Aureimonas sp. SA4125: one gene and its partners. The main gene of each other region encodes a partner of the protein of the gene in region 2 in a complex. Links are inferred from orthologs where the notes say so. Each region holds a gene or a part of one and is shown on either strand. Other genes may lie near its edges. The genes, in order: eno, Sa4125_RS10215 and pnp.

Region 1 (9,280 bases), 190 kb from region 2 along the record:
ACCTCGACCTCGGCCATTACGAGCGCTTTACCGGCCGTCCGGCCAACCGGCAGGACAACATCACCACCGGGCGGATCTACAAGGACATCATCGCCCGCGAGCGGCGCGGCGACTATCTCGGCGCGACGGTCCAGGTCATTCCTCACGTCACCGACGCGATCAAGGATTTCGTCCTCGACGGCAACGAGGAGTTCGACTTCGTCCTCTGCGAGATCGGTGGCACGGTCGGCGACATCGAGGCCATGCCGTTCATGGAGGCGATCCGCCAGCTCGGCAACGATCTGCCCCGCAACGGTGCGATCTACATCCACCTGACGCTGATGCCCTATATCGCCACCGCCGGCGAGCTGAAGACCAAGCCGACGCAGCATTCGGTGAAGGAGCTGCGCTCGATCGGCATCCAGCCCGACATCCTTCTCGTGCGCGCCGACCGGCCGATCCCGGTCGAGGAGCGTCGCAAGATGAGCCTCTTCTGCAATGTCCGCGAGAGCGCGGTGATCCAGGCGCTGGACGTGGCGACGATCTACGACGTGCCGATCGCCTACCATCACGAGGGCCTCGATACCGAGGTTCTCGCCGCCTTCGGGATCGATCCGGCGCCCAAGCCCAAGCTCGATCGCTGGAAGCAGATCTCGCTCGGCATCCACAATCCCGAGGGCGAGGTCACCATCGCCATCGTCGGAAAGTACACCGGCCTCAAGGATGCGTACAAATCGCTGACCGAGGCCCTGCAGCACGGTGGCATTGCCAACAAGGTGCGCGTGAAGCTCGACTGGATCTCCTCCGAGGTCTTCGAGGCCGAGGACCCGACGCCCTATCTCGACCGCGTGAACGGAATCCTTGTTCCCGGCGGCTTCGGCGAGCGCGGTGCCGAGGGCAAGATACTGGCGGCGAAATTCGCCCGCGAACATGCCGTGCCGTATTTCGGCATCTGTTTCGGCATGCAGATGGCCGTCATCGAGGCCGCGCGGTCGCTGGCCGGCATCGCGGACGCCGATTCGACCGAGTTCGGCCCGACGAACGAACCGCTGGTCGGCCTGATGACCGAATGGATGCGCGGCAACGAGCTGGAGCAGCGGGCGCGCGAAGGCGATCTCGGCGGCACGATGCGGCTCGGCTCATATCACGCCGATCTCGCACCGGGATCCCGCATCGCCGAGATCTACGGCGCGACCGACATCACCGAACGCCATCGCCACCGCTACGAGGTGAACCGCGCCTACCGCGAGCGCCTGGAAGCGGCCGGCATGATCTTCGCCGGCATGTCGCCGGACGGCCTGCTGCCGGAGACGGTCGAGTTTCCCGACCATCCCTGGTTCATCGGCGTGCAGTATCACCCGGAGCTGAAGTCGCGCCCCTTCGAGCCGCACCCGCTGTTCCGAAGCTTCATCGCCGCGGCACTGGAGCAGTCGCGGCTGGTCTGACGGATCGTCGCGAAGTGCCGTGTCGCGGGCCAACGGCAACGCTTTTTCTTCTCCCCTCCAGCGAGACGGGAGCGGGGAGCGGGCCGCAAGACCCGCCATTGCACACTGAAGAGCTGTCGCGTCGTCGCCTCCGGCCCCCCTCATCGACCTGCCGGTCATTTCTCTCCGGTGGGGAGAAGAAGCAGCCGACACGTGCGCATCTGCGTGAGTCGCTGGGCCGCGGGGCCAGCGGCCGGGTGCGAGGCTGGAAAAAGAGGTTGCGCAGATGAACGGCGAGAGAGCTCAGACGCAGGGGGCCGGTCCTCCGGCTCGTCGCATCGACCACATCGTCATGCCCGTCACTTCGCTGGATGCTTCGCGCACCTTCTTCGACACCCTCGGCTTTACCGTCGCCCCAAACGCCGCGCATCCCTTCGGGACCGAAAACGCCTGCGTCTTCTTCGCCGACGGCACCTATCTGGAGCCGCTCGCTATCGGCGATCCCGCGGCCTATGCCGAAGCCGGGCAGGGCGGCGCCGTCTTCGTCTCTCGCGATGGCGCCTTCCGGTTCCGGCGCGGCGCGCCGGGCTTTTCCGGCATCGCCTTCGCATCGGACGATGCCGAGGCGGACTGGCGCGCCTTTCGGGCCTCCGGACTTGCCGACGGCGACGTCTTCCAGTTCGCGCGAATATTCGAGGCGCCAGATGGCGCAAGGCGCGAGCTCGGGTTTCGTCTCGCCTTCGCGAACGACCGGCGGGTGCCCGACCTCTTCTTTTTCTGCTGCCAGGCTTTGGCGAGGCCGGGCGATCGATCGGCGCTGACGGTCCATGCCAATGGCGTGACCGGCATGGCGCGGCTCGTCCTCTCGGAGCCACACCCTGCCGATTTCGTCGCGCTGCTGCAGGCGGCCAGTGGCCATACCCCTGTGGCGAGAGAGGATGACCAGACCGGTCTCGGCGCGGCGAACGTCCAGTTCGAGGTGCTGATGCGGTCGACGCTCGCCGAACGCTACGGTGCCATTCGGGGCGCCGAGCGTGGCCTGCGCCTCGAGGGCGTGGTTCTGACGGTTCCCGCGACCGGTCCGGTCGAGGAGCGGGCGCGGCAGGCGGGTATGAGCTTTCGGCACAAGGACGAGCGTCTCGTCATCCCGCTCGCGGACGCAGGCGGCCCCTTCCTTGCCTTCGAGGCCGCGGCCTGACCGCTAGCCCGCGGAATTTCGCGAAACGAGTTCAATCCGTCGCAGGTCTGGTCTAAGAGGCTTCCAACGCGTCAGCAGAGGAGTGGGCCATGACCGCGATCATCGACATCATCGGACGGGAAATTCTGGACAGCCGGGGCAATCCGACGGTCGAGGTCGACGTCATCCTCGAAGACGGCTCCATGGGCCGCGCCGCCGTTCCTTCAGGCGCCTCGACCGGCGCGCACGAGGCGATGGAACTGCGTGACGGAGACGAGCGCTACATGGGCAAGGGCGTGCTCGCCGCGGTCGATGCCGTCAACGGCGAGATCTTCGAGGCGCTGGGCGGTCTCGAGGCCGAGAGCCAGATGCGCATCGACCAGATCCTGATCGAGCTCGACGGCACCGCCAACAAGAGCCGGCTCGGCGCCAACGCCATCCTCGGCGTCTCGCTCGCGGTCGCCAAGGCCGCGGCCGATTCCTCGGGCCTGCCGCTCTACCGCTACGTCGGCGGCGCGTCGGCGCATCTCCTGCCGGTGCCGATGATGAACATCATCAACGGCGGCGCCCACGCCGACAACCCGATCGACTTCCAGGAATTCATGATCATGCCCGTCGGCGCCGAGACCTTCTCGGAAGGGCTGCGGATGGGCGCGGAAGTCTTCCACACGCTGAAGAAGATGCTGAAGAATGCCGGCCACAACACCAATGTCGGCGACGAGGGCGGTTTCGCGCCCAATCTCGGCTCCGCCAAGGAAGCCCTCGACTTCGTGATGCAGGCGATCGACACGGCCGGCTACAAGGCGGGCGAGGACATCTTCCTCGCGCTCGATCCGGCCTCGACCGAGTTCTTCAAGGACGGCGTCTATGATCTGGCCGGCGAAGGCCGCAAGCTGTCGCCCACCGAGATGGCCGCCTATTACGGCGAGCTGGCCGCCGCCTACCCGATCATCTCGATCGAGGACGGCATGGCCGAGGACGACTGGGATGGCTGGAAGGCCCTGACCGAGCAGATCGGCGCTTCCTGCCAGCTGGTCGGCGACGATCTGTTCGTCACCAATTCCGACCGGCTTCGCCGCGGGATCGAGCTCGGCGTCGCAAATTCGATCCTGGTCAAGGTCAACCAGATCGGCACCCTGACCGAGACGCTCGATGCCGTCAGCGTCGCCCACCGTGCCGGCTACACCGCGGTGATGTCGCACCGCTCCGGCGAGACCGAGGATTCGACCATCGCCGACCTCGCCGTCGCCACGAACTGCGGACAGATCAAGACCGGCTCGCTCGCCCGCTCGGACCGGCTGGCGAAATACAACCAGCTCCTGCGCATCGAGGAAGAACTCGGCGACCAGGCGGCCTATGCCGGTCGCTCGATCCTGCGCCGTCGCTGAACGGCGGGAGACGCTGGCATCAGCCTCTCGATTGTGAGGGCCGGGGGAGCATCATCGGCCTGACTTGATCTCCCTCGCACGAAGCGGGGGAGATCCAGAGTAAGCGGCACGGAGGTCGGCCACACCATCACACTCGGCAGTCAGGATTCTCCCGGATGCTTTCTTCCTCGACCAGATTCACTCCACACGCGCTCTTTCGTCGCCAAACACCCGTGACCGCCCGAAAATCCATTCCCGCCAGGTCAGCCGGTCGCCATAACGCTGCAACGAGCTGCTGCTCTCGAGTTCGCCGAACTGGACGTAATTGACGATCGCGACAAAGCCTATGCCGCCGAGCGTGTTACCCAGGAAGACCGGCAGGATGAACTGCGGCCACAGGGCCCAGAACGAGGTTTCGCCCCGGAAGGCGAGGAAGAAGACCTCGACGGACGACGTGACGACGTGGAAGAAGCCGCCGACGCCGATAAAATACATCAGCATCCAGACGATGGTGATGCGGGCCATGGTGTCGCGCGCGGCATGGATCAACCAGACCATCGAGGCGACGACTCCGCCGGCGATCAGGGCCTTCGAGAAGAGCCCCAGCCACGATGTCCCGAGCGCATGGTGTCCCATCTCCACGGCGACATTCAGGGCATCCGTCTCAAGCACCTCGGCGTAGGCGACGATGGCCGCGTCGATCATCGCGCCGATCATGTTGGCGGCAAACACCACCAGCCATAGGCGAAGCAGATTGGCCAGGCTGGCCAGCTTGGTGAGAACCAGAGCCACGGGCGTCAGCGTGTTTTCGGTGAAGAGCTGGTAGCGGCCGATGACGATGACGATGAAACCGATGGGATAGAGAAGATTGCCGAGAATGCCGGGGCTCGCCTCTCCGGCATGATGGGTGAAGATGACTTTTGCCAGGAAGGTCAGGCCGAGCGCCAGCCCGGCCGCAAGCCCACTCCAGAACAGGAACTTGCTCGACGCCGCGAGCTCGTGATCGGCAGTGCCAAGGACACGCGCGAAGATCTCCTCGAAGGCGAAATAATCCGACAGCGTCTCGCCGGTATCGGGCGGTCTTCGCAACGGCAAAGCGGGTGCCTCGATCGCAGCTGTCGCTTCGGACCGGAAGGCGTCATCGTGAGGATTGGGCATCGGCAGGCGCCTTGAATGATGTCGCCGCTCGGGATTCGGCGCCGTCGTCAAAAGAGCGGTTCAACGCATGCGAAGTTCCCCGGGCGCTTCCCGTCGCGACGACGCGACAGGCTTAACCCGGCCTTAAAGCTCCGCTGGCAACATGGCGGGATGGAGAGACCGATGCGCACCAGACAGCACAGAAACTCGAAGATGGGCCGCCTGATCGTGCCCGCGATCACGCTGAGCTTCCTTGCCTATTTCGCCTTCCACGCGCAGAGCGGAAAATATGGCATCGGTTCGAAGGATATCCTGACGGCCGACCTCGCGGCGGGGACAGCGCGCTACGAGAAGCTCCTCGAGCGGCGCGAGAAGCTCGAACGCCGCGTCCAGCTACTCCACGACGGCACGCTCGAGCGCGACATGATCGACGAGAGTGCCCGTCGGCTCTTGGGCTATACTGCCCCGGACGAAGTCACCATCATGCGGTCCTTCGCTAAGTAACCAGTAATAGGTTAAAATTGCTGCGAAGCAGCATTTTAACTGAAATCTGGTGTATTTCTGTGCGTCGCTTGCTCTGCTCTCGTGCCCGCATATACTCCGGCAAAATTTGCATCCAGCCGGGTGCATTGCTGATCGGAGGGCGCGATGGCGACCATCAAGCAGAAGAAGTTCGTCGAGGCCGCAGACGCTGCCGCTCCTGACGGCGCGGCAGAAGTCGTGCGCACCCTCGAACAATTCGATGCGCCGGCGCCGAGCGAGTTCTCGCGCGAGGAGGAGCTGACCGCCTATCGCGACATGCTGCTCATCCGGCGATTCGAGGAAAAGGCCGGCCAGCTCTACGGCATGGGCTTCATCGGCGGCTTCTGCCATCTCTACATCGGCCAGGAAGCGGTCGTCGTCGGCATGCAGATGGCGCTGAAGGAAGGCGACCAGGTCATCACCGGCTATCGTGACCATGGTCACATGCTGGCGACCGGCATGGAATCGCGCGGCGTCATGGCCGAGCTCACCGGACGCCGCGGCGGCTATTCGCGCGGCAAGGGCGGCTCGATGCACATGTTCTCCAAGGAGAAGAAGTTCTACGGCGGCCACGGCATCGTCGGGGCGCAGGTGTCGATCGGCACCGGCCTGGCCTTCGCCAACCGCTACAACGGCAACGACTCGATCTCGCTCACCTATTTCGGCGACGGCGCTTCCAACCAGGGCCAGGTCTACGAGAGCTTCAACATGGCCTCGCTGTGGAAGCTGCCGGTCGTCTACATCATCGAGAACAACCGCTACGCCATGGGCACATCGGTCAGCCGCGCCTCGGCCGAGACGAATTTCGCCCATCGCGGCCTGTCCTTCAAGATTCCGGGCATCCAGGTCGACGGCATGGACGTGCGCGCCGTCAAGGCCGCCGGCGACCTGGCCGCGGCGCACTGTCGCTCGGGCGCAGGTCCCATTATCCTCGAAATGATGACCTACCGCTACCGCGGCCATTCCATGTCCGATCCGGCGAAATACCGGTCGCGCGACGAGGTGCAGAAGATGCGCTCGGACCACGACCCGATCGAACAGGTGAAGCAGCGGCTGATCGAGGCGCACGGTCTGTCCGACGACGAGCTGAAGGCGATGGACAAGAACGTCCGCGACATCGTCGCCGATGCCGCCGATTACGCCCAGAACGACCGCGAGCCCGATCCGTCCGAGCTGTGGACCGATATTTACGCCGACATCGCGCCCCAGGCGACGAAGTAGAGGAACCGGGCACATGCCGACCAATATTCTGATGCCCGCTTTGTCTCCGACGATGGAGGAGGGCACGCTCTCGAAATGGCTGAAGCAGGAAGGCGACAGCGTTGCCGCCGGCGATGTCATCGCCGAGATCGAGACCGACAAGGCGACCATGGAAGTCGAGGCCGTCGACGAGGGCACGATCGGCAAGATCGTCGTTCCCGCCGGCACCGAAGGCGTGAAGGTGAATGCCGTCATCGCCATCCTGCTCGCCGAAGGCGAGGACGCCGCGGCGATGGATGGCGCCTCTGCTACACCTGCAGCTGGCCCTAGGGAGGAGCCAACCCAGGACGCACCGACCAAGCCTGCACCGTCCGAAGCTTCCGGCGAAAAGGCCCAGTCGGAATCGGAGGGCACGAAGGTGCCTGCCGCCGCCAGGGCCAATCCCGAGCCCGACGACAGCGCGCCGGACTATCCGGCCGGCACGGAAATGGTGACGACCACCGTGCGCGAGGCACTGCGCGACGCCATGGCCGAGGAGATGCGCCGCGAGGACGCGGTGTTCCTGATGGGCGAGGAAGTCGCGGAATACCAGGGCGCCTACAAGATCAGCCAGGGCCTCCTGGAAGAGTTCGGCCCGCGCCGCGTCGTCGACACGCCGATCACCGAGCACGGCTTTGCCGGCCTCGGCGTCGGTGCGGCCTTCGCCGGCCTTCGGCCGATCGTCGAGTTCATGACCTTCAACTTCGCCATGCAGGCGATCGACCAGATCATCAACTCCGCCGCCAAGACGCTCTACATGGCCGGCGGCCAGATGGGCTGCCCGATCGTGTTCCGCGGCCCGAACGGCGCCGCCGCGCGCGTCGGCGCCCAGCACAGCCAGGACTTCACCGCCTGGTACGGCCAGATCCCCGGCCTCAAGGTCGTCACGCCCTATTCGGCGGCCGATGCCAAGGGCCTCCTGAAATCGGCGATCCGCGACCCGAACCCGGTCGTCTTCCTCGAGAACGAGATTCTCTACGGCCAGAGCTTCGAGGTGCCGAAGGGCGACGACTGGACCGTGCCGATCGGCAAGGCGCGCATCCACCGCAAGGGTCGCGACGTCACCATCGTCTCCTTCTCGATCGGCATGACCTACGCGATCGCCGCCGCCGAGGAACTGGCGAAGGACGGCATCGACTGCGAGATCATCGATCTCCGGACGATCCGGCCGATGGACATCGAGACGGTGGTGCGGTCCGTCCAGAAGACCAACCGCTGCGTCACCGTCGAGCAGGGCTGGCCGCAGTCCTCGATCGGCTCGCATATCGCTTCCGAGCTGATGGAACGCGCCTTCGACCATCTCGACGCGCCGGTTCTCAAGGTCACCGGCAAGGACGTGCCGATGCCCTATGCCGCCAACTTGGAAAAGCTGGCGCTGCCGACCGTCCAGGACGTCATCGATGCGGTGAAAGCCGTCTGCTACCGCGATTAAGGGAAGAGCCCGATGCCGATCAATGTGACGATGCCGGCCCTTTCCCCGACGATGGAGGAGGGCACCCTCGCGAAATGGCTGGTCAAGGAGGGCGACAAGGTCTCCTCGGGTGACGTCATCGCCGAGATCGAGACCGACAAGGCGACGATGGAGGTCGAGGCCGTCGACGAGGGCACGGTCACGAAGATCCTCGTCGCCGCCGGCACCGAGGGCGTGAAGGTCAATGCCGTGATCGCCATCCTCACGGCCGAAGGCGAGGATGCGTCGGCTGCCGAGGGCGCCATCGCGGCCGATCCGAAGGCCGACGACGCCGCGACCGCTCCGGAGGCGGAAGCGGCCCCTGCCGCCAAGCCGGCCGAGCCTGCCGCTGCACCGCGGGAAAAGCCGGTGGCCGCGGATGCCGGCAAGGGCGGACGCGTAATCGCCTCGCCGCTCGCCAAGCGCATCGCCAGGGACGCCGGTGTCGACCTCGGCTCGATGACAGGCTCCGGCCCGCATGGGCGGATCATCAAGGCCGATGTCGAGGCCGCCGCCAAGGCTGGCCCCGCTCCGAAGGCGGAGGGAGCCCCGAAGACTGACGCCCCGAAGGCGGAAGTTGCCGCCCCGGCCGCGGCAGGCGCCGCCGCGCCGAAGGGGCAGAGCGACGAGCAGATCAAAAAGCTCTTCGCCGAAGGCTCGTACGAGTCGATCCCGCATGACGGCATGCGCAAGACCATCGCCAAGCGCCTTGTCGAGGCGAAGACCACGATCCCGCATTTCTACCTGACGATCGATTGCGAGCTCGACGCGCTGCTGGCGCTCCGGGCCCAGCTGAATGCCGCCGCCCCGGTGACGAAGACCGACAAGGGCGACAAGCCGGCCTACAAGCTCTCCGTCAACGACATGATCATCAAGGCGCATGCGCTGGCGCTGAAGGCCGTGCCGGCGGCCAACGTCTCGTGGACGGAGACCGCCATGCTGAAGCATGGGAACGTCGACGTCGGCGTCGCCGTGTCGATCGAGG
Region 2 (9,940 bases):
GGTGTTTTTGGGTCTTCCACCTCTGTACCATTTCACGTCCGTGGAGAAATCCCGAACGTCCATCTTTCGACGCGCATCCGGCCCGTTATCGAGCGGATTGCGCGAGATTTCATCGGTCGCCCCAGGCGGCCAGTCAGTTACGCAGGTCGCCCCAGCAGTGTCGCCAGCCTCCACCGGATCCCTGACGCTTCAGCCCGAGCCTTATCAGCCTCGGCGCCAGCCATCCTCGAGTGCGAATCGCCGCCGCCCAACGACCTTTGCGGACGCACCTTTCCCCGTATTCCTCATGGCGTCTGACGCCAGGATGCGCGCCGAGGTGAGCGTCCCGGAGAGATTTCGCCATGCCAAACAAGATGCTGATCGATGCGTCGCATCCCGAGGAAACCCGGGTCGTCGTCGTCCGGGGTAACCGGATCGAGGAATTCGACTTCGAATCCGAGCATAAGAAGCAGATCAAGGGCAATATCTACCTCGCCAAGGTGACGCGCGTCGAACCGTCGCTTCAGGCCGCCTTCGTCGAATACGGCGGCAATCGCCACGGTTTCCTGGCCTTCAGCGAGATCCATCCCGACTACTACCAGATCCCGGTCGCGGACCGTCAGGCGCTCGTCGAGGACGAGATGGCCCGCGTCCGCGAGGAAGAAGAAGACGAAGAGCGCAAGATCACCGCGCAGCGTCGCAATCCCCGTCGGCCGGGCGGCGGCAAGTCGATCCGCGCTGCCGAATCGTCGGGCGACGACAGCATTTTCGAGCCGATCGCGGCCGAGGGCGGCGAGCCGGGCGACGAAGAGACGGACGGCGCGCCATCCCTTTCCGAGAATGAGCACGAAGCGCCCGAGCTGATGGGCGACGACGCCGGCGGCGACGAACTCCTCGGCGACGAGTCCGAAGACGAGACGTCCGGTGAGGAAGCCGACGCCGAGGGGCGCCCGGCACGCAGTGCCAGCGGTCGTGGGCGCCGGTCGCGCTCCCGCCGTGGTCACGGCGCCGAGGATGCGCCGGGCGGCGACGATGAAGAGGAAGTCGTCGACGAGATGGGCGCCGAGGACGCGATGGAGGAAGTCCCCGTCCGCGTTCCGCGCGCCCCGCGCAAGCAGTACAAGATCCAGGAAGTCATCAAGCGCCGGCAGATCCTGCTGGTCCAGGTCGTGAAGGAAGAGCGCGGCAACAAGGGCGCGGCTCTCACCACCTATCTCTCGCTCGCCGGCCGCTATTCCGTGCTGATGCCGAACACCGCGCGCGGCGGCGGCATATCGCGCAAGATCACCAACATCGCCGACCGCAAGCGTTTGAAGGAAGTGGCGCGCGAGCTCGAAGTGCCGAAGGGCATGGGCATCATCCTGCGGACCGCGGGCGCGATGCGCACCAAGGCCGAGGTGAAGCGCGACTACGAATATCTGATGCGCCTGTGGGAGACCGTCCGCAGCCTGACGCTCGCCTCGGCGGCGCCGACCCTCGTCTACGAGGAGGGCAGCCTGATCAAGCGCTCGATTCGCGATCTCTACAACAAGGACATCGACCAGATCTGCGTCTCCGGCGAGGAGGGCTACCGCGAGGCCAAGGACTTCATGCGGATGCTGATGCCGAGCCAGTCGAAGGTCGTCCAGGCCTATCGCGACCCCGTGCCGATCTTTGCGCGCGGCGGCATCGAGGCGCAGCTCGACCGCATGCTGCAGCCGCATGTGACGCTGAAGTCGGGCGGCTACATCATCATCAACCAGACCGAGGCGCTCGTCGCCATCGACGTCAATTCGGGCCGGTCGACGCGCGAGCACTCGATCGAGGACACCGCCTACCAGACCAATCTCGAGGCGGCCGAGGAAGTGGCGCGGCAGCTGCGCCTGCGCGATCTCGCGGGCCTCATCGTCATCGACTTCATCGACATGGAAGAGAAGCGCAACAACCGCGCCGTCGAGAAGAAGATGAAGGACTGCCTGAAGGACGATCGCGCCCGCATCCAGATCGGCCATATCTCGCATTTCGGCCTGATGGAGATGAGCCGCCAGCGCATCCGCGCCAGCGTTCTGGAATCCACCACCCGCGTCTGCCCGACCTGCGACGGCGTCGGCCACATCCGGTCCAACTCCTCGCTGGCGCTGCACGTCGTGCGCGCCATCGAGGAGCATGTGCAGAAGCATTCGACGCACGACGTCATCGTCAAGGTGCCGACGGCGACCGCGCTTTACGTCCTCAACGAAAAGCGCCAGACGATCGAGGATCTGGAGCGGGCCAACGGTCTCAGGATCACGATCGAAGCCGACGATTCGCATGGCCACCAGCATGTCGCCATCGAGCAGGGTCCCGAGGCTGTCCGCCGCGAGTACCTGCCGGCGGTCGCCCCTGTCGTCTACGAGGACGAGCCGGAGGATCTCGACTTGGTCGAGGACGTCGAGGAGACCGAAGAGACCGGTTCGGCGACCGCGGTGGTCGACGCACCCGCCGGCGATGCCGACACCGAGGAGAAGACCGACGACCAGCCGCGCCGCAAGCGCCGGCGTCGGCGCCGGCGGGGCGGCAGCGACGCCTCGGATGACGGCCAGGATGCCGGCGATGCTGGCGAGGACGATGGCGGCGACGACGCGTCGGGCGACGACACGGTCGCTACCGACGACGAGGGCGACGCCGAAGAGACAGCAGCGACTCAGGTGACGTCCGACGACGAGAGCTCCGAAGAGGAGCGCGCCCGCAAACGCCGCCGTCGCGGTCGCCGTGGCGGGCGCAAGAATCGCGACGGGGAAACCGAGGGCGTGTCGGCCGGTGCCGATGACCGGACCGAGGGCGAGAACGGCGAAGCCGTGACCTCCGGCGAGGACGGTCCGCTTGAAGCAGGCGCCCTGCCCTTGCCTGAGACGGCGGAAGAGGTCGGTGCGGCCGAGGTAGCCGAGCTGCCGTTCGAGGCTTCCCCTGAGCCCGTCCGCAACCCCTGGGACAGCGCTCCGGCGACCGAGGCTGAGCACGAACAGCCGACTGCCGAGCCCACCGCCGTGGCCGAGGTCGCACCTGTTTCGGACGAGCCGGCTGGGGCTGAGGTGGCTCCGGTTGCGGCGGTCTTGGAACCCGTGACCGAGGCTCCGGCGCTGCTGGAGGCGGAAACTGCAGCGGGCGAGACCCGCGTGACCGACGAGGCTGCCGCGCCCGTCGAGGAGGCTGCCGCGCCCGCCGAGCCGGCGGTTCGCTCGGAGCCGGCCGTCACCTCCAGCCGCGGCAGCGAACAGGCCGAGCCTGGAGCCAAGCGCACCGGCTGGTGGGCGCGCCGCAGCTTCTTCTAGAATCAGGCGGCCGCAACACGCACAGGACATCACGAAGGGCGGGGATCATTCCCCGCCCTTCGTCGTTGCCGGCAGCAGGCATCAGCCATTCTGATCGAGAAAGTCCGCCATCCGATCGGTCGCCTCGATCAGCGACGGGGTGCTGCAGGCGTAGGACAGGCGGACGAAGCGCTCGCCGCGGCGGACATCGAAATCGCCGCCGGGCGTCAGCGCGACGTGGCTGTTTTCGAGCAGCGCGCGGGCAAAGTGCGTCGACGTCCCCGCCCCTTCCGGCACGGCGGCATAGGCGTAGAAGGCGCCGTCGATCGGGGCGATCGCGCTGAAGCCCATTTCCGGCAGCCGCCGCATCAGGATGTCGCGATTCGCCGCGTAGCCGTCGCGGACAAGCGCCATCTCCTCGACCGCGTCCATCGCCGCGACGGCCGCGACCTGCGACAGTTCCGGCGCCGAGATGTAGAGGCTCTGCCCGATCCGCTCCGCGGCCCGCATCAAGGGCTCCGGCAGAACCAGCCAGCCGACACGCCAACCGGTCATGCAGTAGAGTTTCGAGAACGAATTGACGACGATCGGGCTGTCGGAAAACTCGAGGGCAGAGGCTTCCTTCGGGCCGTAGACGAGGCCGTGATAGATCTCGTCGGAGATGAAGGTGATGGCTTGCTCGTCGCAGAATTCGACCAGGCGCTGCAGTTCGCCGCGCGGCGTCACGGTTCCGGTCGGGTTGGCGGGACTGGCGATCAGCACGCCGTCGAGCCTGCCCCGAGCGTGCTCGAAAGCGAGGCGCTCGGTGTCCAGGATATAGCCATCGGCGGCGTCGACCTCGATCTCGACCGGGACGAGGCCGAGGGCGCGAATGATGTTGCGATACGCTGGATAGCCGGGCGCCGCGATGGCGATGCGCTGGCCGGGATCGAAGGCGGCGAGGAAGGCGAGGTTGAAGCCGGCCGAGGAGCCCGTGGTCACCATGATGCGCTCGGGCGCGACGGCCCGGCCATAGGTGTCGAAATAGTGATGGCCAATGCGCTGGCGCAGGTCTGCACGCCCCAATGCGTCGGTATAACCGACGCGGCCATGGTCCAGCATCCGCCGTGCCGCGGCGATGGCCGCGCGGGGCGCCGGGGCTGCGGGCTGGCCGACCGCCAGCGAGATCACTCTGTCGCCGCGGGCGATCATCCGGTTTGCCTCCGACAAGACGTCCATGGCACGGAACGGCTCGACGGCCGAGCGGGCCGAAGTCTTGACGGTGATGATCTTTGACACTGTGATACTCCTAGAACGGCGCATTCTGCGGCACAGGGCGTGTCGCATGCCGCACGGCGCGGGTCAGGCCGGGATAGCCTCACATTTGCCGGATTGAAAAGGATTGGGATGTCGACGCGAATCCGACCGACCATCTTGAGAAGGACAGAATAAGGCCGATGATCGCTCGCCTCCAGACCCGACTTGTCTGTCTCCTTATCGCCTGCGTGATGGTTCCCTCCAATACGTTGGCCGCGGGGCCCGTCGGTCGCGGAGTTCCGGTGGTCCGGGACGCGGAGATCGAGGGACTGGTCGCTGAATACACGCAGCCGATCCTGAAGGCGGCGGGGCTTTCCCGCTCCGGGGTCGAGGTGATTCTCGTCAACAGCCCCGAGTTCAACGCCTTCGTCTCCGGTCGGCGCATCTTCATCAACACCGGCACGATCGTCGGCTCCGAGACGCCGAACGAGCTGGTCGGCGTGATCGCGCACGAGATCGGCCATCTGGCCGGTGGCCACCAACTGCGGCTGCGCGAGCAGATGGAGCAGGCGCAGAGGATCGCCCTGATCGCAGGCCTTCTGGGCGCCGGTGTCGCCGTGGCAGGCGCTGCGACCGGGTCTTCCAACGCGGCGCGGGCGGGCTCAGGCCTTGCGGTTGGCGGCGGTACGGCAGCGCTGCGCGGGCTTCAGGCCTATCAGAGGTCCGAAGAGACCACGGCCGACCGCTCGGCGCTGGTCTATCTCGAAAAGGCCGGCCAGTCCGGCAAGGGATTGATCCAGAGTTTTGAGGGGTTGGAACGGGCCAATCTCCTCTCGGGCGTCTCGCCGCGGCGCTACATCACCTCCCATCCCGCTCCCCGCGACCGCATCGTGCGGCTCCAGGATCTCGCACGCCAGAGTCCCTACTACGACCGCAAGGACGATCCGGCCTTGCAATTGCGCCATGATCTGGCCCGCGCGAAGATCGCGGCCTATGGCGAGGGCGCGGGTGCCGTCAGGCGGATGTTCTCGAAGGATTCGCGGGGTCTTGCCGCAACCTATGGCGAGGCGATTTCCGCCCATCTTTCGGGCTCGCCGGCGATCGCGCTGCAGAAGATCGACGCCCTGATCGCCAAGGATCCGAAAAGCCCCTGGTTTCACGAAATCCGCGGCGAGATCCTGATGGAGGCCGGCAAGGCCAAGGAGGCGGCCGTCGCCTTTACCCGCGCTGCCAAGCTCGACCCGACGAAGTCCGGTCTTCTCCAGGCCTCGATCGGCCAGGCCATGGTCACCGGGGGCGATGCCGACGACATGAAAAACGCCATCGCCATCATCAAGAAAGGGCTGCAGTCGGACCCTTCGAATGCCAGCGGCTATCGATTCCTGGCTATGGCCTACGGGCGAATAGGCGATGATGCCTCGGCCGAACTCGCGATGGCGGAGGCTCACTGGCAGGCCGGGGCCCTCCTCGACGCACGGATCTTCGCCGCACGGGCGCAAATGAAGCTGAAACCCGGGTCGCCGCAGTGGCTGCAAGCCCAGGACATCATTTCCACCAAGAGCTCATCGAAGTGACCGTGAGATTTCCGGTCCAAAAAGGAACGCCATCTTGATTCGAAAGTCTCTCCTCGCCGCGACGGCCGCAGCCTTGGCCCTGGCTTCCCCCGTCCCGGCGATGGCCCTCACCGCGGGCGAAAAGACCGACATCGAAGCCGTGGTCCGGGACTATCTCATCCGCAATCCGGAGGTGCTGCTCGAGGCGATGGACGCCCTGCAGGCCAAGCGACAGGTCCAGGAACTGGCCGAGCAGAAGGAAGCGATCGCGCTGGCCGGTCCGAATCTTTTCGCAACGCCGGCCGGCACGGTCTTCGGCAATCCGCAGGGAGACGTGACGATCGTCGAGTTCTTCGACTACAATTGCGGCTACTGCAAAAAGGCAATGACCGACATGCAGGCGCTGGTGGAGGCCGATCCGAAGCTCCGATTCGTCCTGAAGGAAGTTCCGGTCCTCGGCCCCCAGTCGATGGAGGCGAGCCAGGTCAGCCTGGCCTTCAGGCATGTCGCGCCGGAGCGCTATGTCGATTTCCACATGAAGCTCCTCGGGCTGAAGGGCGTCGCAAACGCCGACAGCGCCCTTACCGTCGCCGAGGAGCTCGGGGTCGACGAAGCGGCCATCCGCACGGCAATGACGTCGCCGGAGGTCGAGGAAACGCTGAAGGAGGATGCGCGCATCGCCGAGCTTCTGAAGATCACCGGCACGCCCTCCTACGTCCTTGCCAACGAGGTGGTGCCCGGCGCCATCGGCATGGAGGGCTTGGCCGAGAAGATCGCCAACGTCCGCAGTTGTGGTAAGACCGCCTGCTGAAGGCTTTACCGCGCGGCCGATCTTTCGGCTTTTCGAAGCGGGCGGCTCGGTCTATACACGGCCGATCTTGCCGCTGTCCGCGTGTCGGCGCGTCGACATCGGTTCTCATCAAGAGTTTCGTCATCGTAGGCTGGTAGCGATCGCGTAACGGCACGGCCTGGGCAGGCGCCTCTTCGATGCGGGCCCGTGAATGCGTTCGGGTCCGCCCGCAGTCCCCCGGCAGTCCGGCCAGGTTCAAAGGTAAAGCATGTCCACCAAAGACAACATCATCGACCGCGGCCTTGTTCGCGAGCTGGCCGATATCCTGAACGACACGGATCTGACCGAGATCGAAGTCGAGCAGGGTACGCTGCGCGTGCGCGTCTGCCGCCAGAAGGAATTCGGCGGCTATCCCGCCCAGATGCACATGGCACCCTTTCCGCAGCAGGCAGGCTACGCGCCGGACATGCAGTCGGCCCCGCCTGCGGCGGTGGTGGCAACCGGCCCCGAGGTTGGCAGCGTGCCCTCGCCCATGGTCGGCACGGTCTATCTCGCCTCGGGACCCGACGCCAAGCCTTTCGTCGAGATCGGCCAGACGGTCGTCGAGGGCGAGACGCTCCTGATCATCGAGGCGATGAAGACCATGAATCAGATCCCGGCCCCGCGTGCCGGCAAGGTCAAGAAGATCCTCGTCGACAATGCCCAACCGGTCGAGTACGGCGAACCGCTCGTCGTCATCGGCTGAGGCGAGAAGCACGATGTTCAAGAAAATCCTGATCGCCAATCGCGGCGAGATCGCCCTCAGGGTACTGCGCGCCTGCAAGGAACTCGGCATCCCGACGGTCGCCGTGCATTCGACGGCCGACAACGCCGCCATGCATGTCCGCCTTGCCGACGAGAGCGTCTGCATCGGCCCGCCGCCGTCGCGCGACAGCTATCTGAACATTCCGCAGATCCTGGCGGCCTGCGAGATCACCGGCGCCGACGCGGTGCACCCAGGCTACGGCTTCCTGTCGGAAAACTCGCGCTTCGCCGACATTCTGGACGCGCACAAGATCACCTTCATCGGCCCGACCGCCGAGCATATCCGGATCATGGGCGACAAGATCGAGGCCAAGCGCACGGCCAAGCGCCTTGGCATCCCTGTCGTGCCGGGCTCGCCCGGCGCCGTCACCGACGACGTCGAGGCGGCGAAGATCGCCAAGGAGATCGGTTTTCCCGTCATCGTGAAGGCTTCCGCCGGCGGCGGCGGACGCGGCATGAAGGTGGCGCGCACCGCCGAGGATCTGTCGCTGGCACTTGCCACCGCTCGCACGGAAGCGGGTTCAGCCTTCGGCGACGACGCGGTCTATATCGAGAAGTACCTGGAGAAGCCCCGGCATATCGAGGTGCAGGTGTTCGGCGATGGCGCCGGCAATGCCATCCATCTCGGCGAGCGCGACTGCTCGCTGCAGCGCCGTCACCAGAAAGTCTGGGAAGAGGCGCGTTCGCCCGCCCTCTCCGACGCTCAGCGCGACAGCATCGGCATGATCTGCGCCAATGCCATGAGCCAGCTGTCCTACCGCGGCGCCGGTACGATCGAGTTCCTCTACGAGAACGGGGAATTCTACTTCATCGAGATGAACACGCGGCTGCAGGTCGAGCATCCCGTGACGGAGGCGATCACCGGGCTTGATCTCGTGCACGAGCAGATCCGCGTCGCCGCCGGGGTCGGCCTGTCGCTGAAGCAGTCGGAAGTGGTCTTTTCGGGACACGCCATCGAATGCCGCATCAATGCCGAGGATCCAGCGACGTTCGCCCCCTCGCCCGGCACCATCACCCACTACCACACACCGGGCGGCCTCGGCGTGCGCGTCGATTCGGGCATCTACCAGGGCTATGTCATCCCGCCCTTCTACGACAGCCTGATCGGCAAGCTCATCGTCTCCGGCCGGACCCGGCAGGAATGCATGATGCGGCTGCGCCGTGCCCTCGACGAGATCGTCGTCGATGGCGTCAAGACGACGCTGCCGCTGTTCCGCGACCTCGTCGACAATGCCGACATTGCCGCCGGCAACTACGACATCCACTGGCTGGAGAAGTACCTGGCCGACAAGCAGCCGCACTGAGCCGGCCATGGCCAGGCGACGGGACCAGCGCTTCGAGATCACGCCGGGGATCCTGCTGAAGGCCTATGCCTGCGGGATCTTTCCCATGGCCGAGAATGCCGACGATCCGGGACTGTTCTGGATCGATCCGGAAGAGCGGGGCATCATCCCGCTCGACAGCTTTCACGTGTCGCGCAGCCTGAGGAAGACGATCCGCCGCGGCACGTTCGAGATGCGCTACGACAGCGCCTTCCCGGCCGTCATCGACGCCTGCGCCGAGCCGGCGCCGGGCCGGGCGAACACCTGGATCAACGCCGAGATCCGCAAGCTGTACCTGCAGCTTTTTCAGAACGGGAATGCGCACTCGGTCGAAGCCTGGCGCGACGGCCATCTCGTCGGCGGGCTCTACGGCGTCAGCCTCGGGGGCGCGTTTTTCGGCGAGAGCATGTTTTCGCGCGAGACCGACGCCTCGAAAGTGTCGCTGGCCTTTCTCGTCGAACGCTTGCGTCTTGGGGGATACCGCCTGCTCGACGCACAGTTCATCACCAGCCATCTTGCCCAGTTCGGCGCGGTCGAGATCTCGCGCGCGGACTATCACGAAAGGCTCGAAGAGGCGGTCGCCCTGCCCGCGACCTTCTATCCGGCGGGCGGGGGCACGGCCGAATCGCTCTTGCAGCCGGTCAGCCAGACGTCATAGACCGGGTGCTCGACGGCGTTGAGGCCGGGTGAGTCGGCAAACATCCAACCGGTAAAGATGCGCCTGATCTGGCGGTCCAGGGTGATCTCGTCCACCTCGGTGAAACCGTCGGTCTGCGGCGGCACGCTGGGCGGGCTGGTATAGCAGACGCGCGGCGTCACCTGCAGGGCACCGAACTGCACCGTTTCGTCGATATAGACATCGAAGGACGTAATCCGCCCGGTGATCTTGTCGAGACCGGAAAACTCGGCGACCTTGTTCTTCACGCGCTCTGCAGGCGGAGCGGGCGTCGCCGCGCCCTCGCCGGGCGCAGGAGCGTCGCTGGGCGC
Region 3 (9,417 bases), 2.7 Mb from region 2 along the record:
GTTCGGCGGCCGGGGCTGATCGCAAGGCGGCCGTTGAAGCCGGCTGACTTCGCGGCATCAGCGGTATAGGCGGGTGTCAGCCAAGCTTGGCAACCGCCCGAGCGGGCGACCAGGGTTGGTCACTCGAAGGTGCGTTGCGCGAAGGCTCCGCGAATGGCCTCGGCCATGCCGTCGACGACCGCTCCGGTAGCCATGGAGTTGCGCAACAATCCGACCGATGAGCTGTCGACGATGCCGAAACCGTCGCCTTCGGTCAGCTCGCGGCACTTCGGCGGAATCTGGCTGCGACAGAGCGGCGCAATGGCAAGGCCCGACGTGACCGCAGCCTGCAGGGGGCTGCATGTGTCGGCGGTATAGGCCGCGCGAAACCGGATGCCGGCGCGGTCGAGCGAGTTGAGCGCGACCGCCCGGCACCAGCCCTGCGTCGCGTTCAGCGCCACCGGCACCGGGTCCTGTTCGTGAACACAGTGGACGGTGGAGGTGACCCAGACGGTCGGGTCAGTGGCGAGCCATTCCGCAGATCCTGTGCCGGCTTCTTCGAAGACCACGGCCAGTTCGAGCCCCTCCGCCGCGACGGCCTGGCGGTTGGCGGCCGAACTGGCATAGCTGACCGTCACTTCGACCAGCGGATGGCGCTTGGCGAAGGCGCCGAGCGCCTGCGGCAGGATGGTGTGGCTGTACTCTTCCGGCATGCCGATCCGCACCGGCCCGTTGAGCGGGCGGCTGCGCATGGCCGCGGACGTCTCGTCGAGAAGGGCGATGATGCGCCGGGCGTTGGGCAGCAGATATTCCGCCGCCGCCGTGCCGACCACGCCGCGCGGTCCGCGGGTGAAGAGCGGCGCTCCGACAAGTCCCTCGAGGCGTTTGACCTGCAGGCTGACGGCTGACTGCGTTCGACCGACGGCCTCGCCCGCCTTGGTGAAATTTCCCGCATCGTTGATGGCGAGGAAGGTGCGCAGAAGTTCGCTGTCCAGCGTCACGGCATGTCTCGCGATCGGCATGAGGAATTCTCATAGAAAATGGCGGAATAACTCGTTTGTCAAATGTTGGCTTCGGATCGAAGAAAGGGCGGTGCTCACAGGAGATGCCGAGATGTCCGAAATCCCCCCGAAGCGCCGCCTGGGCTGGTCGAAAAGCCTGTGGATCGCCATCGGCCGGCGATGGGCGACCAGACGGATGGAACGCGCGCGGCGAGCCGCCTTCGCGCAGTTGCTGGCGCGGCGGGACGACCGGATGCTGCGCGATATCGGAATCGATCGCTGCGGCGTGGAGCGACTTTCCTGCGGCTGTTGGACGGGAGACCGGCGGGAGGGCGATCCGTGGTGGGAGTGAAGGGTGCCTGCCGATTGTGAGGGGATCGGTCCCTTCCGGCACCAGACTGGCATTCCCCGCAAAATTGGACTATACCCCGCCCAGCGCCGACGGGCTTTTGGCCCTGTCCACGCGCTTCCATGGCCCAGGCTGGACGACATCCCTGCCTCGGGCGACCCAGAACCCATCATCAGAAAGGGCTAGACGATGTCGATCACGCCTGAGCGTAAAGCTGAAGTCATCAAGGAATTCGCGACCAAGGAAGGCGACAGCGGCTCGCCGGAAGTCCAGGTCGCGCTGCTCTCCGAGCGCATCAACAACCTGACCGACCATTTCAAGTCGCACAAGAAGGACAACCACTCGCGTCGTGGCCTTCTGCGCATGGTCGCCACCCGCCGCAGCCTGCTCGATTACCTGAAGCGCGTGGAAGAGCCGCGCTACACCGCGCTCGTCGCGCGCCTCGGCCTGCGCCGCTAGTATCCACTGCCCGGCGGGCGTCCCGAGGACGATCCCGCCGGTTCTCTATCAGGAGCTTCGCCTTTTCGGGCGAGGCCCTGCCCCGTCCGGCGGCCGAAAGGCGGCCGGGATGAACCGAAACGGTCATGGGGCAGGATTGCCGGAGGCTTCCCGGCATGGTCCGCGACGGCAAAGCCGTTCGGGCGCGATCGTGCCGAGAGGGACAGCCCTTTCCCGAAGCCTCCCGTCGTCTTGCCCATGACACGCTTCTGACAAGCGAATGCGACCGCGCAAGGCCCTCCGGCCGGCCGCGGCGCCCACCAAAGGCACACATCCAATGTTCAATACGCACAAAGTCGAGATCGAGTGGGCGGGCCGTACCCTCACTCTGGAAACCGGCAAGATCGCCCGCCAGGCCGACGGCGCGGTGCTCGCCACCTACGGCGAGACCGTCGTTCTGGCCACTGTCGTGTCCGAGAAGAAGCCCAAGGTCGGCTTCGACTTCTTCCCGCTGACCGTCAACTACCAGGAAAAGACCTTTGCCGCCGGCAAGATCCCGGGCGGCTTCTTCAAGCGCGAGGGCCGTCCGTCCGAGAAGGAGACGCTGACCTCGCGCCTCATCGACCGGCCGATCCGTCCGCTGTTCGCCGCCGGCTACAAGAACGACACCCAGGTCGTCCTCACCGTCCTGCAGCATGACCTCGAGAACGATCCCGACATGGTCGCGCTCGTCGCCGCCTCGGCCGCGCTGACGCTGTCGGGCGTGCCCTTCATGGGCCCGATCGGCGGCGCCCGCGTCGGCTACATCAACGGCGAGTTCAAGCTGAACCCGCATGTCGACGAAATGCCGGAGTCCGAGCTCGACCTCGTCGTCGCCGGCACGCACGACGCCGTCCTCATGGTGGAATCGGAAGCCCATGAGCTGTCCGAGGACATCATGCTCGGCGCCGTCATGTTCGGCCACCGTGGCCTGCAGCCGGTGATCGACGCGATCATCCAGCTGGCCGAGCACGCCGCCAAGGAGCCGCGCGAGCACGTCACCGCCGACAATTCCGGCCTCGAGAAGGACATGCTCGCCCTCGTCGAAGGCGAGCTGCGCGATGCGTACAAGAACACCGACAAGATGGCCCGCTACGCCGCCGTCGACGCGGTGAAGGCGAAGGTGATGGCGCATTTCCTGCCCGAGGGCCAGGATCCGAAGGCGCCGAAGGAAGTCGTCGGCGCGGTGTTCAAGGACCTGCAGGCGAAGATCGTCCGCTGGAACATCCTCGACACCGGCAGCCGCATCGACGGCCGTGATCTCTCGACGGTCCGCCAGATCGTCGCCGAGGCCGGCATCCTGCCGCGCACCCACGGCTCGGCGCTGTTCACCCGCGGCGAGACCCAGGCGCTCGTCGTCGCCACGCTCGGCACCGGCGAGGACGAGCAGTTCGTCGACGCCCTGACCGGGACCTACAAGGAGAGCTTCCTCCTCCACTACAACTTTCCTCCCTATTCGGTCGGCGAGACCGGCCGCATGGGTTCGCCCGGCCGCCGCGAAATCGGCCATGGCAAGCTCGCCTGGCGCGCCATTCGCCCGATGCTGCCCGGCAAGGAAGCCTTCCCCTACACGATCCGCGCCGTCTCCGAGGTGACCGAGTCCAACGGCTCGTCCTCGATGGCGACCGTCTGCGGCACGTCGCTGGCGCTGATGGACGCGGGCGTGCCGCTCGGCCGTCCGGTCGCGGGCATCGCCATGGGCCTGATCAAGGAAGACGAGCGCTTCGCCGTCCTCTCGGACATCCTCGGTGACGAGGATCATCTCGGCGACATGGACTTCAAGGTCGCCGGTACCTCCGAAGGCATCACCTCGCTGCAGATGGACATCAAGATCCAGGGCATCACCGAGGAGATCATGAAGGTCGCCCTCAACCAGGCCAAGGGCGGTCGCCTGACCATCCTCGACGAGATGGCCAAGGCCCTGTCGACCAACCGCGCCGAGCTCGGCGAGTTCGCGCCGCGCATCGAGGTGATGATGGTGCCGACCGACAAGATCCGCGACGTCATCGGCTCGGGCGGCAAGGTCATCCGCGAGATCGTCGAGAAGACGGGCGCCAAGATCAACATCGAGGACGACGGCACCGTCAAGATCGCCTCGTCCTCGGCCAAGGAGATCGAAGCGGCGCGGAAGTGGATCCACTCCATCGTCGCCGAGCCGGAAGTCGGCGTGATCTACGAGGGCACGGTGGTGAAGACCGTCGAGTTCGGCGCCTTCGTCAACTTCTTCGGCTCGCGCGACGGTCTCGTGCACATCTCGCAGCTGGGCGCCGAGCGCGTCTCCAAGACGACCGACGTCGTCAAGGAAGGCCAGAAGGTCTGGGTCAAGCTGATGGGCTTCGACGAGCGCGGCAAGGTCCGCCTGTCGATGAAGGTCGTCGACCAGGCCACCGGCGAAGAGATCAAGGGCGGCGAAGAGGCCGCGTAAGCGTCCTTTCTCCCGCATGTTCGATCGAGGCGCGCTCCGCAAGGGGCGCGCCTTTTTTCATGCGCCCGCTGGACGCGGGGCCCCCGGGCACGGCATGAAGGGCACGCGCTGCGGAAGCTTCGGGCGCAAGGGGAGGAACACATTGATTTACTTGATCGCGACACTGAAGATCCGGCCCGGCTCGCAGGCGGCCGTCGTCGCCGCGGCGACGCCATGCATTCACGCCACCCGGCTGGAACCGGGATGCCTGCGCTACGATCTTCTCGCCAGCGTGCTGGACCCGGAGACCCTCGTCTTCGTCGAGCAATGGGAGACGCGCGAAGCGCTGGCGAAGCACTTCACCATGCCGCATCTGCTCGCCTGGCGCGAAGGCCTTGCCCCACACAAGCTGGAGGGGCGGATCGAGGTCGTCCATCCCGAGCGCGTGGAGCAGCTCTGAAGCCCCTGGGGAGCGATATCGATGGCGGCGGCCGTCCGGCGGTGAGCGTTATCGCACGGGGCCACCGCCTTTCTTCCGTCCCGTCGACATGCCAGGCTGACGGGGCCAGGCTGACGGGGATCGAGAAGGACGGGGCATGATGATCCCGGATGAAACCGTGCGCCTCCGCGAGAAGACGACCTTCTGCCCTAAACCGACACCGTCGCAAGCATGGACACGGCCGGCATGAGCGCGCTGCTGATCCGCGTCGTCGCGGCACTTTTCTTCGGCGGTCTGGTGAGCCAGGCCAGCGAACTGACCCAGCAATATCTGCAGCGCCTGGGTGGGGCCGTGGATGCCCTGGCGAGCGTCGTCGAGCGTTTCGATGCGAGCGCGGCGACGGCGGGACTGTCGCGGGAGTCGGCCGTGGCCCGTTTGCGCGAGGCTTCAGACAGCTTCGTCGCGCGCCAGGGAGAGGATGCTGCGACGACCATCGCTCGGTATGCACAGTTGCGGCAGCGCTACGACATCCTGACGCGCAATCCGCCGCTGCTGCGGCCGTTCCTGGCGCTCGGCGACCCGGACGGGGCTCTGCTGCGCCGGACTCTCGGTGATTTTCGCCCGGCACTGCCGGTGACGGGCGACGGTCTGTTCCTCACCATTGCCGGCTTTGCCGGTGGCTGGGCGGCCGGTGCCGGAATCGCCGGGGCTATCGGCATGCGCCGCCGCCGCGCCGCACGCCGGGGGCCTTCGGCCTAGGGCGCCCGGCTAAAAAGCCGGACCCGGTTTTCGCACTATCCGGCGCGGCAGACTGAATCCCAGCCTCTCGGGTGATCTCGGCAATCGCCCGAACTCTCGCGGCAGTGATTATCCAGCGATATGCGGGGCATGACTGCCCAAGCGATATGCGGGGCATGACTGCCCCACGGGCACAGGAAGGCCGGCGGCGCGGCGCTGCCCGCTATTTCGCCGCCTGCGCTGCCGTCTCGTCGTCGACGATCGCGGCGCGGCGCTCCTGGATCTTCAACTCGTCGAGCGAGGGCATCGACATGATGCTGTAGCCGGAATCGACGTAGTGGATCTCGCCGGTGACGCCATTGGCGAGGTCCGACAGGAGATAGAGGATCGAGCCGCCGACCTCGTCGACCGAGACGCTGCGTCGGAGCGGCGCGTTCTTGCGCTGGTAGTTCAGCATCAGCCGCGCATCCGAGACGCCGGCGCCGGCAAGCGTCCTCACCGGGCCCGCCGAGACGGCATTGACGCGGATGTTGCGCGGGCCGTAGTCGGCGGCGAGATAGCGCACCGAGGCCTCCAGCGCCGCCTTGGCGACGCCCATGACGTTATAGTTCGGCATGACGCGGGTGGCGCCGCCATAGGTCAGCGTCAAAAGCGAGCCGCCCGAGGTCATAATGTCGGTGGCCCGCCGGGTGATCTCGGTAAAGGAGAAGCAGGAGATCAGCATGGTGCGGGCGAAGTTGTCGCGGCTCGTGTCGGCGTAGAGGCCCTTCAGCTCGTTCTTGTCGGAGAAAGCGAGGGCGTGGACGAGGAAGTCGATCGTGCCCCATTCGGCCTTCAGCGTCTCGAACACCCTGTCGACCGAGGCGATGTCCTCGACGTCGCAGTCGAGGAGGATCGTCGAGCCGATCTCCGCGGCGAGCGGTCTCACCCGCTTGCCGAACGCCTCGCCCTGATAGGTCAGCGCGATTTCCGCGCCTTGGGCGGACAGCGCCTTGGCGGCGCCCCAGGCGATGGAATTGTGGTTGGCGACACCCATAACGAGGCCGCGCTTGCCCTTCATCAGATCGCCCATCGAGCATTCCCTTCGCTAGTCTCGTCCGTCACATCGCCGTGTCTTGGCGACAGGCGATAGCATATCGGGCAAGCTGCTGATGACACGTGATGTTTCGCCCTATTACAGTCAGGGACGCGATCAGTCGTCCACTTTGCGGAAAACCAGCGTTGCATTCGTGCCGCCGAATCCGAACGAATTGGAGAGGACGGTCCGAAGACCGGCCTTGTCGACGCGCTCCCTGACGATCGGAAGGTCGGCAAATTCCGGATCGATCTCGTCGATATGCGCCGACTTCACGATGAAGTCGTTCTGCATCATCAGGATCGAGTAGATCGCCTCCTGCACGCCGGTGGCCCCGAGCGAATGGCCGGTCAGGGATTTTGTCGCCGAGATCTTTGGGATCTTGGCCCCGAAAACCTCGCGGATGGCCTGGATCTCCATCTTGTCGCCGACCGGCGTCGAGGTGGCGTGCGGGTTGATGTAGTCGATCTCGGTGTCGACGGTCTCGAGCGCCATGCGCATGCAGCGCGCCGCGCCCTCGCCGGACGGGGCGACCATGTCGTGGCCGTCCGAGGTCGCGCCGTAGCCGACGATCTCGGCGAGGATCTTGGCGCCGCGCGCCTTGGCGTGCTCGTATTCCTCGAGCACCAGGACGCCCGCACCGCCGGCGATGACGAAGCCGTCGCGGTCCTTGTCATAGGCGCGGCTGGCCTCGCTCGGCTTGTCGTTGAAGTCCGACGACATGGCACCCATCGCGTCGAAGAGGTTCGACATGGTCCAGTCGAGATCCTCCGACCCGCCGGCGAAGATGATGTCCTGCTTGCCGATCTGGATCGTCTCGTAGGCATTGCCGATGCAGTGGTTCGACGTCGCGCAGGCCGAAGAGATCGAGTAGTTGACGCCCTTGATCTTGAACTGGGTGGCGAGCACGGCCGAGGCGGTCGAGCTCATCGCCTTCGGCACGGCTGTCGGACCGATGCGCCGGGGGCCACTTTTCTCGGTGATCGCGGCAGCCTCGACGATCATGCGGGTCGACGGTCCGCCCGAGCCCATGATGATGCCGGTGCGCGGATTGACGATGTCGGACTCTTCGAGGCCGGAATCCTTGATCGCCTGCTCCATGGCGATGTAGTTCCAGGCCGTGCCCTTGCTCATGAAGCGCGCGGTGCGCCGGTCGAGCACGGCGAAGGGATCGAGCTTCGGCTCGCCCTGCACCTGGCATTTGAAGCCATGGCTGGCATAGTCCTCGGCGAAGGAGACGCCGGAGCGGGCCTCCATCAGCGACTCCAGGACCTCTTCGATATCGTTGCCGATCGACGACACGATCCCCATTCCGGTGACCACGACACGTCTCATCGCATTTCCTCCAAACTTGTCCTGCCCCGCATCCGCCGCCGGCGGGGCTCGGCACGCCAGAAGCCTATTCGCTGACGGGCTCTTCGTCCGAGAACAGCCCGACGCGCAGGCTGCTGGCGGTGTAGATGACCTCGCCGTCGGCCTTCATCCAGCCCTCGGCGATGCCGAGCTTCAGGCGCGAGCGCATGACGCGCTTGAACTCGACGCCGTATTCCACGAGCTTGACCTTCGGTGTCACCTGGCCGGTGAACTTCACCTCGCCGACGCCGAGTGCCCGGCCGCGGCCGGGCTCGCCGAGCCAGCCGAGATAGAAGCCGGTGAGCTGCCAGAGCGCGTCGAGCCCGAGACAGCCCGGCATCACCGGATCGCCCTCGAAATGGCATTTGAAGAACCAGAGATCGGGATCGACGTCGAACTCGGCCTTGATCGACCCCTTGCCGAACTGGCCGCCATCGGTGGTCACTTCGGTGATGCGGTCGAACATCAGCATCGGCGGCAGCGGAAGCTGCGCGTTGCCGGGGCCGAACAGCTGGCCGTGGCCGCAACTGATCAGTTCGTCGTAATCGTAATGCGCTTTGCCAGGTGCCATGATCATCCCAACCCGTCCGGTCCCCGCCGGTTTCGGCGTCGCCCTTAGCACGGGTCGAGCCCGAGACAAACCCGTGCCATGCCGATCGTCCGCCGTCGCTTGTCGCCCATTCCTGGCCAAGCTAAGGATTTTGCGGCAGGATTGTAAGCGCCCGGCAGCCGGGACGCGAATTTGCCGGGGAGCGCGAATGCCGATCAGCCGCCGCTTCGCACCGATCCTGGCACTCTGCCTCGCCGGTCCCGTCGTCCAGCCCGCCATGGCGGCGGAGGGGTGGACGGGCCAGGCCGTCGGCGGCTCCGGCCGTTCGGCCGGCTATCTCCTCGGCGACGCGACGCCGGCCCTCCTGTTTCGCTGTGCGGGGGCCGGGCGTCTGGCACTTGTCGTCTCGGGCGGAGCGGGACTGCCGCGCGATGCCGACTACACCGTCGTCGTCTCGGTCGACGGCGTCGCCTTCATCGCGGCGGCGCGATCCGGCGCCACGGCGTCGGGCGAGCTTGTCCGGATCGCTCCTTTCGAGGCGTTCTCGCCTCTCATCGCGGCGCTGAAGGCCGGCAAGGCAGCGGAGGTGTCGACCCCCCGCGGGCGTTACGTCTTGCCGCTGCGCGGCTCGGGCAAGGCGCTTGCCGTCCTTGGCGACGGATGCGACGTGTAGCCGCCGCCATCGGTTGCCGTCGCTGCCGACAATCACCAGGTCTTGCACCAGGTCTTGCATGGACCTTCGTCCTTCCGTTAAAGAAGGAGCGACAAGCTTTGATATCGAAAGCGTGGGAATATCGATGGAAAGTCGGGCCCGGATGAATTCATTTTGTGTGTTCGAGCGTCTTCGCGCCGCCGGCCTGCGGCCGACACGCCAGCGCGTGGCGCTCTGCAACCTGATTTTCGGATCCGGCGACCGCCATCTGTCGGCCGAGGAGCTCTACGCCGAAGCGCACAAGGCCGGTGAACCCGTATCGCTGGCGACCGTCTACAATACGCTGCACCAGTTCACCGACGTCGGCATCATCCGGCCGCTGACCGGCGAGGGCCAGCGG

Evidence for each region.
Region 1: the proteins of Sa4125_RS10215 (region 2) and eno are in contact, whole or in part, in a solved structure (PDB 2FYM), measured with the Escherichia coli proteins. The link is inferred for Aureimonas sp. SA4125 from one-to-one orthologs.
Region 3: the proteins of Sa4125_RS10215 (region 2) and pnp are in contact, whole or in part, in a cryo-EM structure (PDB 9QH0), measured with the Escherichia coli proteins. The link is inferred for Aureimonas sp. SA4125 from one-to-one orthologs.

Annotation. Positions count from the first base shown.
Region 1 is NZ_AP025032.1:2,388,109-2,397,388, reverse strand. The notes cover bases 2,021-4,829. They hold eno (phosphopyruvate hydratase), read left to right. Parts: upstream 2,021-2,690; coding sequence 2,691-3,968; downstream 3,969-4,829. Other genes in these bases: Sa4125_RS11090 (formate/nitrite transporter family protein), read right to left, coding at 4,146-4,829; Sa4125_RS11100 (VOC family protein), read left to right, coding at 2,021-2,601. In the rest of the region: Sa4125_RS11105 (CTP synthase), read left to right, coding at 1-1,424; more of Sa4125_RS11100, read left to right, coding at 1,690-2,020; more of Sa4125_RS11090, read right to left, coding at 4,830-5,042; Sa4125_RS11085 (septum formation initiator family protein), read left to right, coding at 5,268-5,588; pdhA (pyruvate dehydrogenase (acetyl-transferring) E1 component subunit alpha), read left to right, coding at 5,883-6,827; Sa4125_RS11075 (pyruvate dehydrogenase complex E1 component subunit beta), read left to right, coding at 6,841-8,277; Sa4125_RS11070 (pyruvate dehydrogenase complex dihydrolipoamide acetyltransferase), read left to right, coding at 8,290-9,280. UniProt on the Escherichia coli protein: Catalyzes the reversible conversion of 2-phosphoglycerate (2-PG) into phosphoenolpyruvate (PEP). It is essential for the degradation of carbohydrates via glycolysis.
Region 2 is NZ_AP025032.1:2,193,720-2,203,659, reverse strand. Bases 1-3,469 are described here. They hold Sa4125_RS10215 (ribonuclease E/G), read left to right. Parts: upstream 1-341; coding sequence 342-3,269; downstream 3,270-3,469. Other genes in these bases: Sa4125_RS10210 (aminotransferase class I/II-fold pyridoxal phosphate-dependent enzyme), read right to left, coding at 3,351-3,469. In the rest of the region: more of Sa4125_RS10210, read right to left, coding at 3,470-4,466; Sa4125_RS10205 (M48 family metalloprotease), read left to right, coding at 4,685-6,058; Sa4125_RS10200 (DsbA family protein), read left to right, coding at 6,093-6,848; accB (acetyl-CoA carboxylase biotin carboxyl carrier protein), read left to right, coding at 7,096-7,572; accC (acetyl-CoA carboxylase biotin carboxylase subunit), read left to right, coding at 7,586-8,935; aat (leucyl/phenylalanyl-tRNA--protein transferase), read left to right, coding at 8,943-9,611; Sa4125_RS10180 (DUF2155 domain-containing protein), read right to left, coding at 9,551-9,940. UniProt on the Escherichia coli protein: Endoribonuclease that plays a central role in RNA processing and decay. Required for the maturation of 5S and 16S rRNAs and the majority of tRNAs. Also involved in the degradation of most mRNAs.
Region 3 is NZ_AP025032.1:4,900,816-4,910,232, forward strand. The notes cover bases 1,722-4,667. They hold pnp (polyribonucleotide nucleotidyltransferase), read left to right. Parts: upstream 1,722-2,104; coding sequence 2,105-4,231; downstream 4,232-4,667. Other genes in these bases: rpsO (30S ribosomal protein S15), read left to right, coding at 1,722-1,788; Sa4125_RS23185 (putative quinol monooxygenase), read left to right, coding at 4,374-4,667. In the rest of the region: tRNA pseudouridine(55) synthase TruB, read left to right, coding at 1-19; Sa4125_RS23165 (LysR family transcriptional regulator), read right to left, coding at 120-1,001; Sa4125_RS23170 (hypothetical protein), read left to right, coding at 1,093-1,332; more of rpsO, read left to right, coding at 1,519-1,721; more of Sa4125_RS23185, read left to right, coding at 4,668-4,670; Sa4125_RS23190 (DUF2937 family protein), read left to right, coding at 4,896-5,408; enoyl-ACP reductase FabI, read right to left, coding at 5,611-6,459; fabB (beta-ketoacyl-ACP synthase I), read right to left, coding at 6,580-7,797; 3-hydroxyacyl-[acyl-carrier-protein] dehydratase FabA, read right to left, coding at 7,862-8,386; Sa4125_RS23210 (hypothetical protein), read left to right, coding at 8,574-9,038; iron response transcriptional regulator IrrA, read left to right, coding at 9,181-9,417. UniProt on the Escherichia coli protein: Involved in mRNA degradation. Catalyzes the phosphorolysis of single-stranded polyribonucleotides processively in the 3'- to 5'-direction. Also involved, along with RNase II, in tRNA processing.